Regions from separate parts of the Bacillus sp. BSL6 genome, predicted to be linked through region 2. Evidence: riboswitches for the same ligand, from Rfam matches in the RefSeq annotation. Region 2 holds a riboswitch; the other holds the start of a gene.
What was found. A riboswitch is a leader RNA that binds a small molecule or an ion and turns the genes downstream of it on or off. The one in region 2 is predicted to bind S-adenosylmethionine.
Positions count from the first base shown of each region.

Region 1: another riboswitch for S-adenosylmethionine. It lies ahead of RCJ96_RS14590 (ECF-type riboflavin transporter substrate-binding protein); the one in region 2 lies ahead of mtnK (S-methyl-5-thioribose kinase).

Region 1 is NZ_JAVGCW010000004.1:103,427-111,779, reverse strand. Features, by position in the region: gene RCJ96_RS14600 (energy-coupling factor transporter transmembrane component T family protein) at 1-149, opposite strand, end outside; gene RCJ96_RS14595 (ABC transporter ATP-binding protein) at 142-1,842, opposite strand; gene RCJ96_RS14590 (ECF-type riboflavin transporter substrate-binding protein) at 1,853-2,401, opposite strand; SAM riboswitch class I at 2,541-2,656, opposite strand; gene RCJ96_RS14585 (aspartate/glutamate racemase family protein) at 2,810-3,490, shown strand; gene RCJ96_RS14580 (macrolide family glycosyltransferase) at 3,540-4,718, opposite strand; gene RCJ96_RS14575 (peptidoglycan D,D-transpeptidase FtsI family protein) at 5,056-7,182, opposite strand; gene RCJ96_RS14570 (ATP-binding protein) at 7,405-8,353, opposite strand, start outside.
Region 2 is NZ_JAVGCW010000001.1:771,551-778,927, forward strand. Features, by position in the region: gene RCJ96_RS04345 (pyridoxal phosphate-dependent aminotransferase) at 1-1,019, opposite strand, end outside; gene RCJ96_RS04350 (carbon-nitrogen family hydrolase) at 1,034-1,897, shown strand; SAM riboswitch class I at 1,970-2,111, shown strand; gene mtnK (S-methyl-5-thioribose kinase) at 2,202-3,383, shown strand; gene mtnA (S-methyl-5-thioribose-1-phosphate isomerase) at 3,380-4,435, shown strand; gene RCJ96_RS04365 (YvrJ family protein) at 4,511-4,672, shown strand; gene RCJ96_RS04370 (3-hydroxybutyrate dehydrogenase) at 4,703-5,479, opposite strand; gene RCJ96_RS04375 (PadR family transcriptional regulator) at 5,675-6,007, shown strand; gene RCJ96_RS04380 (DUF1129 domain-containing protein) at 6,007-6,771, shown strand; gene RCJ96_RS04385 (DUF1129 domain-containing protein) at 6,788-7,377, shown strand, end outside.

The DNA of each region.
Region 1 (8,353 bases), on a different contig from region 2:
ATTTTAGCAACTACAAGTCCGATACATCCAATGAAAAATAAAAATAACAATACGCGAAAATCAAAAAATAAAAAAATAAGTGTCATACAAAAAATAAATAACAACAATTTCACTGCCTCGTCCATGCGATGAAAATATGTATTATACACCTTCCTCCCTCCTAATATCATCAAAATAAAGTTTCATAAATCTTTCAGGATCTGCAATACCACTAAATTTAACGAGTTTAAATAAAGAACTCTCCTTTAAGTTCGCTCTTTTTAATGTTTCTGGATGCCCTAATACAGTAGACGCGGTATTATTCGCAATAATTCTCCCTTCGTGTAAAACTATCGCCCTGTCCGCATATTCCAATGCGAGATTCATATCGTGTGTGATGAAAATAAAAGACATTCCCTTTGCAGCTAGTTTTCTAATAAACGTCATAAATTGTTTATAATGATAATGATCTTGTCCGGCTGTGGGCTCATCTAAAATAATAAGTTTTGGATTTGTTGTTAGTACAGATGCAATCGTTAATCTCTTTTTTTGCCCATAACTTAACGCCTGAATTGGCCAATTTCGAAATGGATACAAACCACAAATTTTTAACGCTTCCTCCGCTCTAAACTTAATTTCTTCCTTTGAAACCTTTTTTAATTTTAATGTGAATGAAACCTCTTCTATAACAGTAGGTTGTGTAATCATATGATTTGGATTTTGCATGACATAAGATATAATCTCACCGCGTTTACGTATAGACCAAGAATTGATATTTACTCCATCAATTAAAATCCTGCCATTTTTTGTTTTGTTTATTCCTATAAGACTATGAGCTAATGTTGATTTTCCAGCTCCGTTATGGCCCAAAAGTGCTACAATTTCTCCTTCATATATGGATAAATTTACATTCTCTAATACTTTTTGTTTATTAGGATATGAAAATAATAAATTCTCTACTTTCAATAATTCTTTTTTTGTAGGAGTATCTTTACAAAAAGCTTTTTTCTCCATCCACTCTTTTATTACACCACTAATACTTTCCTTATGAAGATTTTCAAGTGGATATATTACGTCATTATTACTATCAAAATGTAATCTTTTTAATCCTTCTATGTACATAGGTTCTCTTAATCCGATTGAGGGTAATATATTTGACGCTAAAATCTCATCTGGTGTCCCTATCGCAACAATTTCCCCTTCCTCTATTAAAATGATCTTATCTAAATCCAGATTTAACATTTCTTCTATTCGATGTTCAATAATTACAATTGTTTTATTATATTGCTTATGTATATTTTTAATAAGTTCAATTGTATGTAAGCTGCTAGCTGGATCTAAATTTGCTAACGGTTCATCGAACAATAATATAGGAGCATTTGTTGTTAACAAACCCGCTAAAGAAACAGTTTGTTTTTGCCCTCCAGATAGTTCATGCGGACTTTGTTTATGAAAAGTATGCATCCCTACCTTTTTTAATGACTCCGAGACAATCTTTTTCATCTCATCCTGATTTACACATTCATTTTCTAAATAAAAGGCTACATCTTCTTCTACTGTAAGACCAATAAATTGTGCATCTTGATCTTGCAAAATTGTGCCTACATGTTTACTCAGTTCAAAAACACTCTTTTTCCTCGGATCTTTTCCAGCAATTAAAATATTACCAGTACTAGTCCCTTCATAAGAAAATGGGATTAGCCCATTCATACAATGAGCTAACGTTGATTTCCCTGAACCACTTCGTCCAGCAATTAGCACTTTTTCTCCAGGATATATATGAAATGTAATGTCTTTAACAGTAGGCTGCGCTGCATGCTTATATTGAAAGTTGAATTGTTCAAAAGAAATAATTGGTTGCATTTTAATATCCCTACTTTTCAATTTTTAAATGTGTATGTTTCTTATTCGATTTAGCTAGGCCTATTGTAATTGGCAATCCAAGAACTAAAAATACAATAACGTCAGCAATTGTTGCACCTAACATTTGTATAACAATTTTGTCAAACGGTTCTCCCATCACAATAATATCGAATGCCCCAGCAAATATAATAGCAATGACAATTCCAATTAAGCCAGTAATGGCTAAATAAGAAATATCCCCCTTATTATATGTCCCGTTTTTCACACTAAAGCCAACTCTTTTTTGAATGAACCCCATTGCAAAGCCAATAATGCCTGAACTAATAACCCATCCCCACCAAATACCCCAACCAGCGATTGTGTCTGTTAAGGTATGACCGATAAGTCCTATTAACAGTCCTGCCACTGGACCAAATAACGCTCCAAAAACGGTTAAAATAGCTAATGCAGGTTTAATAAATGTATTTGGTGCAATAGTAAATCCCCAAAGTCCTAATATCCCGTATAATGCGGATCCAATTCCGATTGCTACTACTAATTTTGTTGATAATTTGTTCATTACAATTCCCCTCTCTTAATAGTCAACTTTTATTACTCTATATTTATTTTGAAAATGAATTATGCATCGACACTCCCTTTCTATACAACAAAAAATGACCTCTTACATAAGAGGCCATTTTCTTTCACGTTCAAGAATCCTCTTATCTTCCAAAAAACACAACGTGTTCTCTGCGGAATTAGCACCTTCCTATACATTGACATAGGGGTTGCTGAGGTTTCATAGGGCCGTTCCCTCCACCTCTCTGGATAAGTATTAATTTGTAATTCGTATTATGGCATTAAGAAGTATAAATTTCAACACTTTTCTAATTATTTTTATTTTTTGTTCAACAGTACATTTAAATCATTGTATTCTTATCGGAATTATGAAATAATGAATTTAAAATAGTTACGGGAGGAATGTACGATGAAAGTAATCGGTTTAATTGGCGGACTAAGTTGGGAATCTACATCATTATATTATAAACATATTAATACACTTACACTCTCTCAATATGACCAAAATGCAAAGCTTGTTTTATATAGCATGGACTTTGGTGAAGTAACTACTTTATTACAAAATCATCAATATGAAGAAGTGAAAAACGAATTAGTCACAGTTGCAAAAAAAGTTGAAAAATCTGGAGCTGACTGTTTATTAATGTGTTCTAATACTGTCCATTTATTTGCTGAAGAAGTAGAAAGTGCAATATCCATCCCGCTTCTTCATATTGGTGATGTAAGTGCTAAAGAAATGGTAGAACAGAATATTAAGCGTATCGGACTATTGGGTACGAAACAAACGATGGAACAAGACTTCTATAAATCACGTCTAGCAAACTATAACATTGAGACAATCATCCCAAATGAAGAGGACAGAAATTTTATTCATCATGTAATTTTAAATGAATTAAGTAAAGGGATTATTTCAGAAACATCAAAAGAAAAGCTATTACAAATTACAAAATCATTAATTCAAAATGGCGCAGAAGGTATACTACTAGGTTGCACCGAAATACCGTTGCTCATTTCCCAAAACGACCTTACTGTTCCTGTTTTTGATACTGCTTTTTTACATGCAAATACTGCTGTGCAGTTTGCGGGATAATAATATAAAAGCATAAAGGTGCCGCCTCTATGCTTTTATATTACTCACACTATTTATTTAAAAGAGATGTAATCACTGTGATTGCTTCATTTGAACCACCACAATCTAAAAAACTATCTTTCAGTTTTCGTATTCCATGCTTATACTTTTCATTTGAAAGAACATCGGTTACCGCTTCTTTTAACGTTTGCACATTAACATTCTCTTTCAATAACCGATGCGCCGCTTCAAGCTCAGTTAATCTTTGTGCTATCATTGGCTGGTCTTTATCGTGTGGAATGATGACAAATGGGACATTAAAATGAATAGCATCGTGTACACTGTTCATACCTCCATGTGTAATAAAAACATCTGCTTCACTTAATACTTCTGATTGAGGTACGTATGGAGCAATTATAAAATTGTTTGGCGCTTCCTTAATTTTAGAACGGTCATTTCTATCGCCAATTGCCATTACAACTAATCCATTAAAATCTGAGAAAGCATCAATACATGCATTAAAGAATGGTTCGATTCCTTCAAGCAGTGTTCCCATTGAAATATAAATAACTTTCTTATCTTTAAGCAATTCAAGTGGAAACTCTACATTTGTTTTACGCTTTGAAATACTTGGTCCAATAAAAATATTATTTTCTCCAAACAAATCGCTATTAGGTTGAAAATAGCGACTTGTGTACACAAGAGTAATATCTCCCTTGTTATGCATAAATTGAAGATTGTTTTTAGGCTTTACTCCAAATTCATGTTCCATTCGATATAGTAACTGTTCAGAAATTTCATCAGGTTGGAATGGTATTTCTGCATTAGGATGAAAAGGTAAAATCTCCAAAAATTCAGTAGGAATTAAAAATATAGGAGAAGAAACTATGCCTGGAATTTGTAAATACTCCTTTACTAACTCTCCAGCACCAAATATATCATAAATTACGAAATCAAAATTAATGCTTTCACATAATTGTTTCGTAATTTCTAATATATATAAAGAAGTTTGAACATGTACATGAAAGAAAGAGTTCAATCCATATGAAGTTTCAGTATCAATAGAAATATCCTTTAATAAATCTGGATGAGTATATACAGTAGCTCCCAAATCTTCAATTCTGCCTTTAAAGTGTTCTGTTGTAATATAGTGTACGTGATCCCCCCGTTCAGTAAAGGCTTTGACTAAACTTAATGTCGGGTTTACATGTCCCTCTGCTGGAAAATTAACCATTAAAATATTTCTCACTTCTTTCTCACTCCCTTACATTTCAACGCTCTTGATAATCATACTGTAATGATTACGGTCAATCTTCCCCTAATAGTCCTAATATACTTGCTACTTTAGATTGATAAATAATTGTCAGTTATTTAATTAAAAAAGGCATCTACATAAGTAGATGCCTAACCGTGATAAGGAGTGTTCTGTGAGGTTAGAATAAGCTTTTCAGCTTGTCCTATGCTATCAATATATGATTTTTTTTATAAAACGTGAACAATTGATAGAATGATTTTACCTTTCTATCACCCATTTTGAATCTATCCCTAAATTAAACGACTCTAGTTTCTATATTATTTCATATGTTTTAACTTTCTTGAGAGCTATCTATTTGTAAAGTTTCTCCATTCAATCTCTTATTTTTCAATTCAAAATAAGCATCTAAAACTTCTTTTCCAATATCAGAGTTAATACCAGATTTATCATTCATAACCCACGGCACAACTACAGAGAATGCTACTTCTGGATTATCATATGGCGCATACCCTGCTAACGTTAAGTTATAACATTCTCTTCTCTCGCCCTTTTCATTTCTTCCAATATCACTTTCTCCACCGTAAACTGTCTGTGCTGTTCCTGTTTTACCTGCTGGTTTATAAGATGCTTTTTGGAACGCCCTTACTCCTGTTCCATCTCCCTCTTGGAATACCTTTCTAAATCCTTCTTTTACTTGCTTTATATATTCCTCTTTCATATCAACTTTATTTAAAACAATTGGTTCTACTGCATGCACAACTTTACCAATCTCATCTTTTTGCGAAGTTTGCTCTCTTACCTCTTGAACAATTTGTGGCTTCATTCGATATCCGCCGTTTGCAATTGTTGAAATATACTGTACGAGCTGAAGTGGTGTATACGTGTCGTACTGGCCAATTGAGTAATCTAATAAGAAACCAGGTTGATTATCTTTTTTACCAATTTGTCCAGCTGTTTCATTCGGTAAATCGATACCCGTTGGAACACCTAATCCGAATTGTCTAAAATAGTACCTCATTTTATCAAAGTATTCCTGTTTAATATTTAATGAACTATTTCTCACATAATCCACACCTGCAATTTTTAATGCTGTATGGAACATATAAACGTTTGAAGAGACTTGTAACGCTCTTAAATCATCAATATTTCCAAACTCTTTCCAAGACTTCTTCTCCCTAGTACCTTTAAACTTCATAGGTGCATCATAAAAATAAGTACCTGGTGTTATAGCTTTCGTTTCAAATCCAGTTAAAACTGTGGCACCTTTAACTGTTGATCCCAGCTCATATGAACTAGTCATTGTACCTAATGCATAGTCTTCAATTTCTGTTTTCCCGTCTTTTTCTATAAGTCTTTTGCCAGCCATTGATAATACTTGTCCGTTTTTCGGATTCATCATTACAACGAAAGCACGGTCCAACATGGATTCTGATCCTTTATATGCTTTTAATATTTTTTCTATACTTTCTTCTACCTTTTTCTGTAATTCCATATCTATTGTTAAAGTTAAGTTCTTACCGCTCTTTCCCTCAGAAATTGTTTCCGTTCTAATTGTAGTACCTTGTTTGTCTGCAACGCTTCTTACTTCTTTTTTTGTACCATGAAGTACATCTTCATATTGCTGCTCGATATAACTTTTTCCAACCCTATCATTTCGGCTATAATCACGTACCAAGTAATAATCTAATCGTTCACTTGGTAATCCTTCATCGGAATTAGAAACATTTCCAAGAACGGATCGGAATAATCCATCATTCACATACACTCTCTCCCAATCAACCGACACGTCTACACCTGGGAGATTCGCCAAACTTTCACTAATTATAGTAAATTCCTTTTCACTAACGTCTTTTTTAATAATTTGAGGAGCCATTTGATAACCAGAAGTCATCTTACTTTTAATAGCTAACACTTTTATATCTTTATCAGTTAAATCCTGAAGATTTTTATCCGTAACTCGTTTTCTTTTTAACTCTTCAATTTTTTTATCTAAATTTTTCCCGGTAATATCTTTATCTCTGAACTTATTTATTTCTTTTTTAGATACTAATTTTTCGGTTAGTGTCGGATTTAATTGCATCCAAAAATCTTTCTTATCCGTCTCAGTTAGTTTATCTATATCCTCTTGTGGTATTTCAATTATGTCTGCAAGTTGTCTTGCTGTTTTTAATATTTCTTCTGATTTTACACCTTTCATCTTTGTATATGTAATTGTACGTAAAGATTTATTATCAACTACTGGATTCCCTTCTCGATCAAATATTTTTCCACGCGGGACAGAAAGGCTTACGGTTGCATTTTCTCTTTTCTCTACTTCATTTTTATACGTCTCACCATCGATAATTTGTACTTTACCTAATTGTATGATCATGGCAGAAAATAATATAAATACACAAAAAAATAGAATGTTTAAACGCATTGTTACTGCTCTACCACTTTTTTTCTCTTGTTTTTTCACCTTGTCATAATCTCCTCCTTACTGTATTTCTATTAATAATTGAATCTATATATTAAAAGTAATGCACGTTTCCTATACATTACCTTGCACAAATACTAATATATTGATAAAAACTTAATAGAAATTAAAGCAAATCTAAAGAAAAGGTAAAGTTTTCTAAATTAAATACAAAAATACCCAATAACAAAAAGTTTAACTTTTCGTTATTGGGTATTTAATAATTTAAGAGTTAATAATTGAACGTATTGATTCTAATCTATCATCATAATTTGATAAAGGCTTTTTACTCTGAATTTTTGGCAAGTAAATCGTTACTGTTGTCCCGACACCAACCTCACTCATAATACTTATATTCCCTTGATGACTTTCAATAATTTTATAACTTAACATCAATCCAATACCGGTACCTTTTTCTTTCGTACTATAGAACGGTTCACCTAATCTTTTAATTCTTTCTTCGGGTATTCCTATTCCTTTATCAATTATACTAATAATGATACCATCTTTACCTATTTCTTTTATGTGAATTGAAATTCTTCCGCCATCTGGCATAGCTTCAATCGAATTTTGCAAAATGTTAATAAATACTTGTTTCAGTTGATTTTCTGAGCATTCAATGATTATATCTTTGGAATCTGTATATAATTCAACTTGAATATTTGTCATAATTGCTTTTGTATTCATTAATGAGACGACATTTTTAAATATTTGATAAATATTTTTCTTTTCGGTACTTATTTCGTCTGTTTTAGCAATCGACAAAAACTCTTGAAGAATCGCTTCTATTCTTTCAATTTCAGAAAGCATTAGATCAAAATATTTTTCTTGATCTTCTTTATTAATTTGGAATAACTGTATAAACCCTTTAATGACTGTTAATGGATTCCTAACTTCGTGAGCTACACCAGCTGCTAATTGACCGATTGCTGCAAGTGTATCTGATTTATTTAGCAATTCTTCTGTCTTTTTTCGCTCTGTAATATCCCGTACAATAATCATAATTTTATCATGCAATAAAGGTAAACATCTAGCTTCAAAGAAATCGATACTTCCATTAATTGTAAGTGGATATTCAATAATTGCATTTGTTCCTTTTTCTTTCACTTGACAAATTGCTTCTTGAAATTTTTGTGCTACTGTAGATGGTAATACTTCGTAAAACTTTTTTCCC
Region 2 (7,377 bases):
AATCTCTCAGAAGTATATCCTTTTGGAACGGGAAGCCATGCAAAGAATGACCCTGTTGGAATGCCTACATTCCAACCAATTGAATGACAAGCTGAAATAAGAGCGTTTCTTCGAGATTCGTAACTATTTACAAGGTCTATGACGCAAGACTGTGAACCTAATAGTGCTTCGCGGGCAGCATCTTGAATGGCACCAAAAATACTAACATACATATGATCTTGTAATAAGTTAATTGTTTCAATGACACTTTCATTCCCTACCGCAAAAGCGATGCGCCAGCCAGCCATATTGAAAGTTTTCGATAATGTGTAAATTTCGATTCCTGTATCTTTGGCACCATCTGCTTGTAAGAAACTAACAGGTTTTTGACCATCGAATCCAATCGCACCGTAAGCAAAATCATGAACGACTAATATATTATGTTTATTAGCAAAATGAATGGTTTCATCAAAGAAATCTTTTGATGCAGTAGCACCGGTCGGATTATTTGGATAGTTTAAAAACATTAATTTTGCACGCTCGGAAATAGAGTCATCGATTTTCGTATAATCTGGTAAAAAATTATTTTCTGCAATAAGCGGCATTGTTTCAAATTGTGCTTTCGCTAAAGCAACTCCTGATAAATAATCTGGATAGCCTGGATCGGGAACGAGAATCGTATCACCAGGGTTTGTAAAACAAACTGGTAATTCTACTAATCCAGCCTTTCCACCAAACAAAATAGCAACTTCAGTTTTTGGATTTACTACTACATCATATTCACGTTGATAGAATGTTGCCACGGCTTCTTTTAAACTTTCATGTCCGCGAAATGGCGGATATTTATGATGAATGGTCTTTTCTGCAGCATCTTGTAAAGCTTTTACGATATGCTGCGGTGTTGGTTGATCTGGATTACCTTGACCTAGATTAATAACATCGTGACCAGCTGCAACGACTTTATTAACTTTTGCAACAAGTGAAGCAAAAAATTGTGTTGGCAATGATGTTACTATCTCAGAAGGTTGAAATAATTTCATACTTTCCACCTCTTTTGAAAGTTGTTACAATTCTAGTGACAAATGATATAATCTTTCCAGTATTTTGTAAAGAAAAAAATGAGAATGGGGCTGAAAAAATGAAAGTCGCATGTATTCAAATGGATATTGTCTTTGGAGATGTAGAAAAAAATATTGAGAATGCTAAAAATAAAATAAGCGAAGCAATGAAGGAAAGACCAGATGTTATCGTCTTACCAGAACTATGGACAACAGGTTATGATTTAACGAGACTTTCTGAAATTGCAGATAGGGATGGATTGGAAACGAAAGAAAAGTTGATAGAATGGTCGAAACAATATGGTGTACATATTGTTGGTGGTTCTATAGCAAAGCAAACAGAACAAGGTGTTACAAATACAATGTATGTTGTAACGAATAAAGGAGAACTAGTTAATGAATATAGTAAAGTACATTTATTTCAGCTTATGGATGAACATAAATATTTAATCGCTGGAAATAGTACAGGTGAATTTAAGTTAGATGATGTAGAGTGTGCTGGCACAATTTGTTATGACATTCGTTTTCCAGAGTGGATGCGTGTTCATACTGCTAAAGGTGCAAAAGTTTTATTTGTTGTAGCTGAATGGCCATTAGTTCGTTTAGCACATTGGCGTTTGCTATTACAAGCAAGAGCGGTTGAAAATCAGTGTTATGTTGTTGCATGTAATAGGGCAGGAAAAGATCCAAATAATGAGTTTGCTGGTCATTCTTTAATTGTCGACCCTTGGGGCGAAGTTGTTGTAGAAGCGAATGAAAAAGAATCAATTTTATTTGGAGAGCTTACATTCGAGAAAATTGAAGAAGTACGTAAAGGAATTCCAGTTTTTGCAGATCGTCGTCCAGAATTATACAAATAAAATGTTGACAAGTGATTTTTATTCTTGGTATAGTCTTCAACATAAAGTTAAAAATTCTAAAAAATTATACAACTCTTATCAAGAGCAGGTGGAGGGATTTGGCCCGATGAAGCCCAGCAACCGACCGTAATACCATTGTGAAATGGGGCGTTTATGACGCCAAAAGGCACGGTGCTAATTCCAGCAGAAAGTAAAACTTTCTGGCAGATAAGAGGGGAGAAGATAAACTTCAAACCTCTTTCTTAGTGGAAAGAGGTTTTTCTACGTCAGAAAAACCTCTGAATGAAAAAAGGGGGAGAAGACGATGGGATATTATGCATTAACTGAAATAACAGCTATACAATATGCGAAAGAACACGGTTATTTTGAAAAGAAAGCAAATGTAGTTTGTCATGAAATTGGAGATGGAAATTTAAATTACGTGTTCAAATTAGATGATGGAGAGAAGTCAATTATAATAAAACAAGCACTACCATATGCGAAAGTAGTTGGTGAGAGCTGGCCGTTGTCTATAAAAAGAGCAACGATTGAAAGTAAAGCATTACAAATTTTCGCGAAGTATGTACCTGAATATGTGCCGGTAGTGTACAGTCATGATGAAGAGTTAGCAGTAACAGTTATAGAAGACTTATCAAGGCTAACCATTACAAGAACAGGATTAATAGATGGAGAGGAGTATCCACTTTTATCTCAACATATTGGTCGTTTTCTAGCACATGTTTTGTTTTATACTTCAGATTTCGGGTTAGAGTCAGAAGAAAAAAGGGTACTAGAAGGTACATTTGTAAATCCAGACCTTTGCAAAATAACAGAAGATTTAGTGTTTACAGATCCGTTTGGGCATTACGATACGAATGATTATGAGCCGGAGTTACAATTGGCTGTAGATGAACTATGGAGTGATAAAACTTTAAAACTAAAAGTAGCGCAATATAAATATAAATTTTTAACGAGAAAAGAGGCACTCATTCATGGAGATTTACATACTGGAAGTATTTTTTCATCACCTTCTGAAACGAAAGTGATTGACCCAGAATTTGCAACGTACGGTCCATTTGGATTTGACATCGGGCAATTTATTGCAAATCTATTATTAAATGCTCTATCTAGAGAAGAAGAACAGAGAGGTGTATTATTTTTTCATGTAGAGAAGACATGGAGTTATTTTGTAGAAACTTTTACGAAGTTATGGATTGGAGAAGGTGTAGAAGCATATACGAAAGAAAAGCAATGGCTACCAATTATTTTGCAAAACATTTTTACGGATGCCGTCGGGTTTGCAGGATGTGAGCTTATCCGTAGAACAATTGGCTTAGCACATGTAGCTGATTTAGATGAAATAACAAATAAAGAAACGAGAATTCAAGCTAAGAAACAAGCGTTATCCTTAGGGAAAGAACTAATAAAATATGAGTCTAAGAACGCCGATATTCAACTGTTCCGAACATTATTTCAACAGACAGTTTCTGGAGGGATAAAAGCATGAGTACAGTTGTTACGATTCCGAGGTCTGTCAGTTGGAAAGGTGATGCCATTGCAGTATTAAATCAAACAAAGTTGCCGCATAGCACAGAATACAAAACATTAACGACGATTGAAGAGGTATGGAAAAGTATTGTCATGCTAGAAGTAAGAGGAGCACCTGCAATTGGAATTGTAGCTGCATTTGGCTTGGCGCTTGCATCAAAAAAATATACTACTTTACATATTGAAGAATTTCAAAAGAAGTTTAATAGAGATTGTAATTATTTAGGGACGTCACGCCCGACAGCAGTCAATTTATTTTGGGCAATCGATCGTATGAGAGAATCTATTCAAGAAATTACTACAATAAAAGAAGCGCAAAAAATATTAGAAGAAGAAGCGCTTCGTATTCAGCAAGAAGATGAAGCGGTATGCCGGAGTATTGGAGAACATGCATTAACATGCTTTAAAGACGGTGATAACATTTTAACAATTTGTAACGCTGGCAGTATTGCAACTGCTAGATATGGTACTGCATTAGCACCGTTTTATATTGGGAAAGAAAAGGGTGTACGGTTACATGCGTATGCGTGTGAAACGAGACCGGTTTTACAAGGCGGACGTTTAACGACCTGGGAATTAAAACAGGCAGGTATTGATGTAACACTTATTACAGATAATACGGCAGCTCATGCTATTCAAACGAAAGAAATCAACGCAATTATTGTAGGAGCGGACCGAATTGTCGCAAATGGGGATACAGCAAATAAAATCGGAACGATGAATTTAGCTATATTAGCAAAGTATTTCGATATCCCGTTCTACGTTGCAGCTCCACTATCGACATTTGATATTACGAAACAAACAGGTGCAGAAATTGTTATTGAAGAAAGAGATGAAACAGAAGTTACGAAAATTTTTGGGAAACAGGTGGCACCAGTTGGAACTACTGTTTATAATCCTGCATTTGATGTAACACCAAATAAATTAATTACAGGTATTATTACTGAGAAAGGTATTATATGCGGAGATTATAAGCGAGAAATTGCATCATTGTTTGAAAAAACAAGCTAATACTTAATAGCTTGTTTTTTTTATGCCTAAATGTGTTCTTTTCTCTTATTTATATAATGAAAGGAGGAGAAAAAGATGGAAGAGTGGATCAAGATGATAGGTAATGTAGGGTTTCCTATTGTTGTAACATTATATTTACTTCATCGAATTGAAAGTAAATTAGATGGGGTAATTGTTGCAATAGAGAAGTTGCCAAGGCAATTACTAAAGTACGATGATCCTCGCGATAAAAAATAAAGTTTGCTCTTCGTGAGCAAACTTTATTTTTTATTGAGCGGTATAACCACCATCGATAACGACAGCTTGGCCAGTTATACCTTTAGCTTTTTCGCTCGCTAAAAACATCGCATAATCAGCAATCTCTTGTACTTGTAATAAGCGTTTTTGTGGGACAAGTGGATAAATGACATCCTCTAAAACATTTTCGAGTGGTACATTTCGTGTAGTGGCCAAGTCTTGTAATTGATTCCGTACGAGAGGGGTATCGACATAACCGGGACAAAGTGCATTAACAGTAATTCCGTGAGTAGCCCCTTCTAAAGCGGCAACTTTTGTTAATCCAATTACACCATGTTTTGCGCTATTATAAGCAGCTTTTCCAGCGAATCCAACGAGGCCATTAATGGAAGCTACATTAATAATTCGGCCATATTTTTGCTTTTTCATAATGGGAAAGGCATGCTTAATGGCGATAAAAGGAGCGATTTGCATAATTTTAATTAGTAGCTCGAATTTTTCGGTTGGAAAATCTTCAATTGGTGAAACGTGTTGCATTCCTGCGTTATTAATTAATATGTCTAATGAACCGAAATGATTAACAGTTTGGGAAATGGATGCTTCTATTTCTTCTTCGGATGTAACATCACATTTTAAGCCGATAGCTTGAAAGCCCTCTTTTTGTAGTTGTTCAGCAGCTTCTTTTGCACGCTCTTCAAGACGATCGGTAATAACAACTTTTGCACCTTCTTTTGCAAAAGCGTTTCCCATTTCATATCCAATACCACTTGCAGCACCTGTTAAAAAAACAACTCGATTTGTAACCATGATGAAAAACATCCCTTCATAATAAAGTTCTCATATTGCTCTATTTAGAGAGTGGATAAGAAAAATCCTGCAAAGGTTTGGAAAAATATTGCTAGCTATCTTGTTTTGCAAAATAGTCTTTGCTATACTATTTTGTAAAGCAAGATACTTACGCTTATCTATCTTGTAAAACAAGATAGTAGGAGGATTTGAATTATGTCGACAAGTCAAATGCTGAAAGGGATTTTAGAAGGATGCTTACTTGCTATTATTTCTGAAGGTGAAATATACGGTTATGAAATGAGTGAGAAGCTAGCAAAGTATGGCTTTACAATGGCGAGTGAGGGAAGTATTTATCCGTTATTAATACGAATGCAAAAGGAAGGATTCATAAAAAGTGTAATGAAGGAATCCCCATCTGGTCCAAAACGGAAGTATTACACGTTAACAGAAGATGGCGAAGATGCACTGGATGAATTTATGGATCGCTGGGAAGCGATGCAAAGTAGTGTGGAACGTCTACTTGAAGGAAAGGGGAGAAGAAGATAATGCTATCAAATGAAGCACGAAAGTTTTTATTAGATATGAGGTTGTTTTTGACTGCAAAGAGTGTGAAAGAAAGCGATATTGAAAGCTTTATTGAAGACGCAGAACTTCATTTAATAGAAGGTGAGAGTGATGGGAAAAGTGTAGAAGAAATTTTCGGAAGCTCACCGAAAGAATACGCAAATGAACTTGTAAAAGTGATGGAAAGAGATAGACAGGAAACGTGGAAGCAAATTGGTTTTACAGTAATGAATATCGTATCGTTTTGGATTATTGCTTCTATTCTAATAGTGAATAACGGACTATTACAGATGTCACTTATTCAGTGCGTTGGATATAGTTTGTCATTAATTTTAGTTGTGATAGGTCCTAATTTTCTACTTCGCAAAATGACTTTCGTAACAAGTTTTACAAAAATATGGTTTGCTATGTGGTCGTTAGTCATAATCGCACCAATGTTTCTAATAGGGGCTGTAACGATATTAGATGTGATTTATCCTACAAAAATGTTTATATTCACCCAAATGCAAAGTTATATATTAGCTGGTGGTATTTTCATCATTACAGTAGCAATAAATATATATTTTAATGGATGGTTTAAAAACTTATATTTAATCATCCCGCTTTCGATTATGTTACTGTTTAAAACATTTACATCAGAAGACCTTGTTCCAATGTTATTTCAAATTATATGTTTATACGGAAGTTTATTTATTTTAATTTTCCTTGAAATTATGATGAAGACGAATAGAAGAGAAACGGTTTAATAAGGGAGGGATGATCATGAAGATTTCTAAAGAAGGAGAAAAGTTTTTAATCGATACGAAAGTGTATTTAATAACAAAAGGAATGAAAGAAGAAGATGTGGATGCCTTTCTAGAAGATGCAGAGTTTCATTTAATTGAAGGTGAGAAAGAGGGAAAGACGGTAAGTGATATATTTGGTAATTCGCCAAAAGAGTATGCGGAAGAATTAGCGAAAGAGATGGAGAAGGATAAAGGCGGGAGTATAAAAAGTATCTTAGGAATGATAATTGGTATTGGCGGGTATTGGTTACTTACAAATATTTTATTTGGAAATCCGAATCAACAATTTACGTTAACAAATGTACAGTTAATTGGTTATCCTATTGTTTTAATTATTACGATTATTGGAACGATTGTTGCGTTTAGAATGTCTTCTTTTAAAAGTAAATTAGTAGAGTTTGGAATTATTTATGTAATAGTGATGATACCTATTTTATTATTAGTGTTATTAATGTTTATGAATAAATGGTATGGGACGCCAATTTTACAATTGTCGACAATGCAGACATATATATTAGCAGTAACTATATTTTTATTACTTCTTATTGGTGAAGTATATGTTCTTGG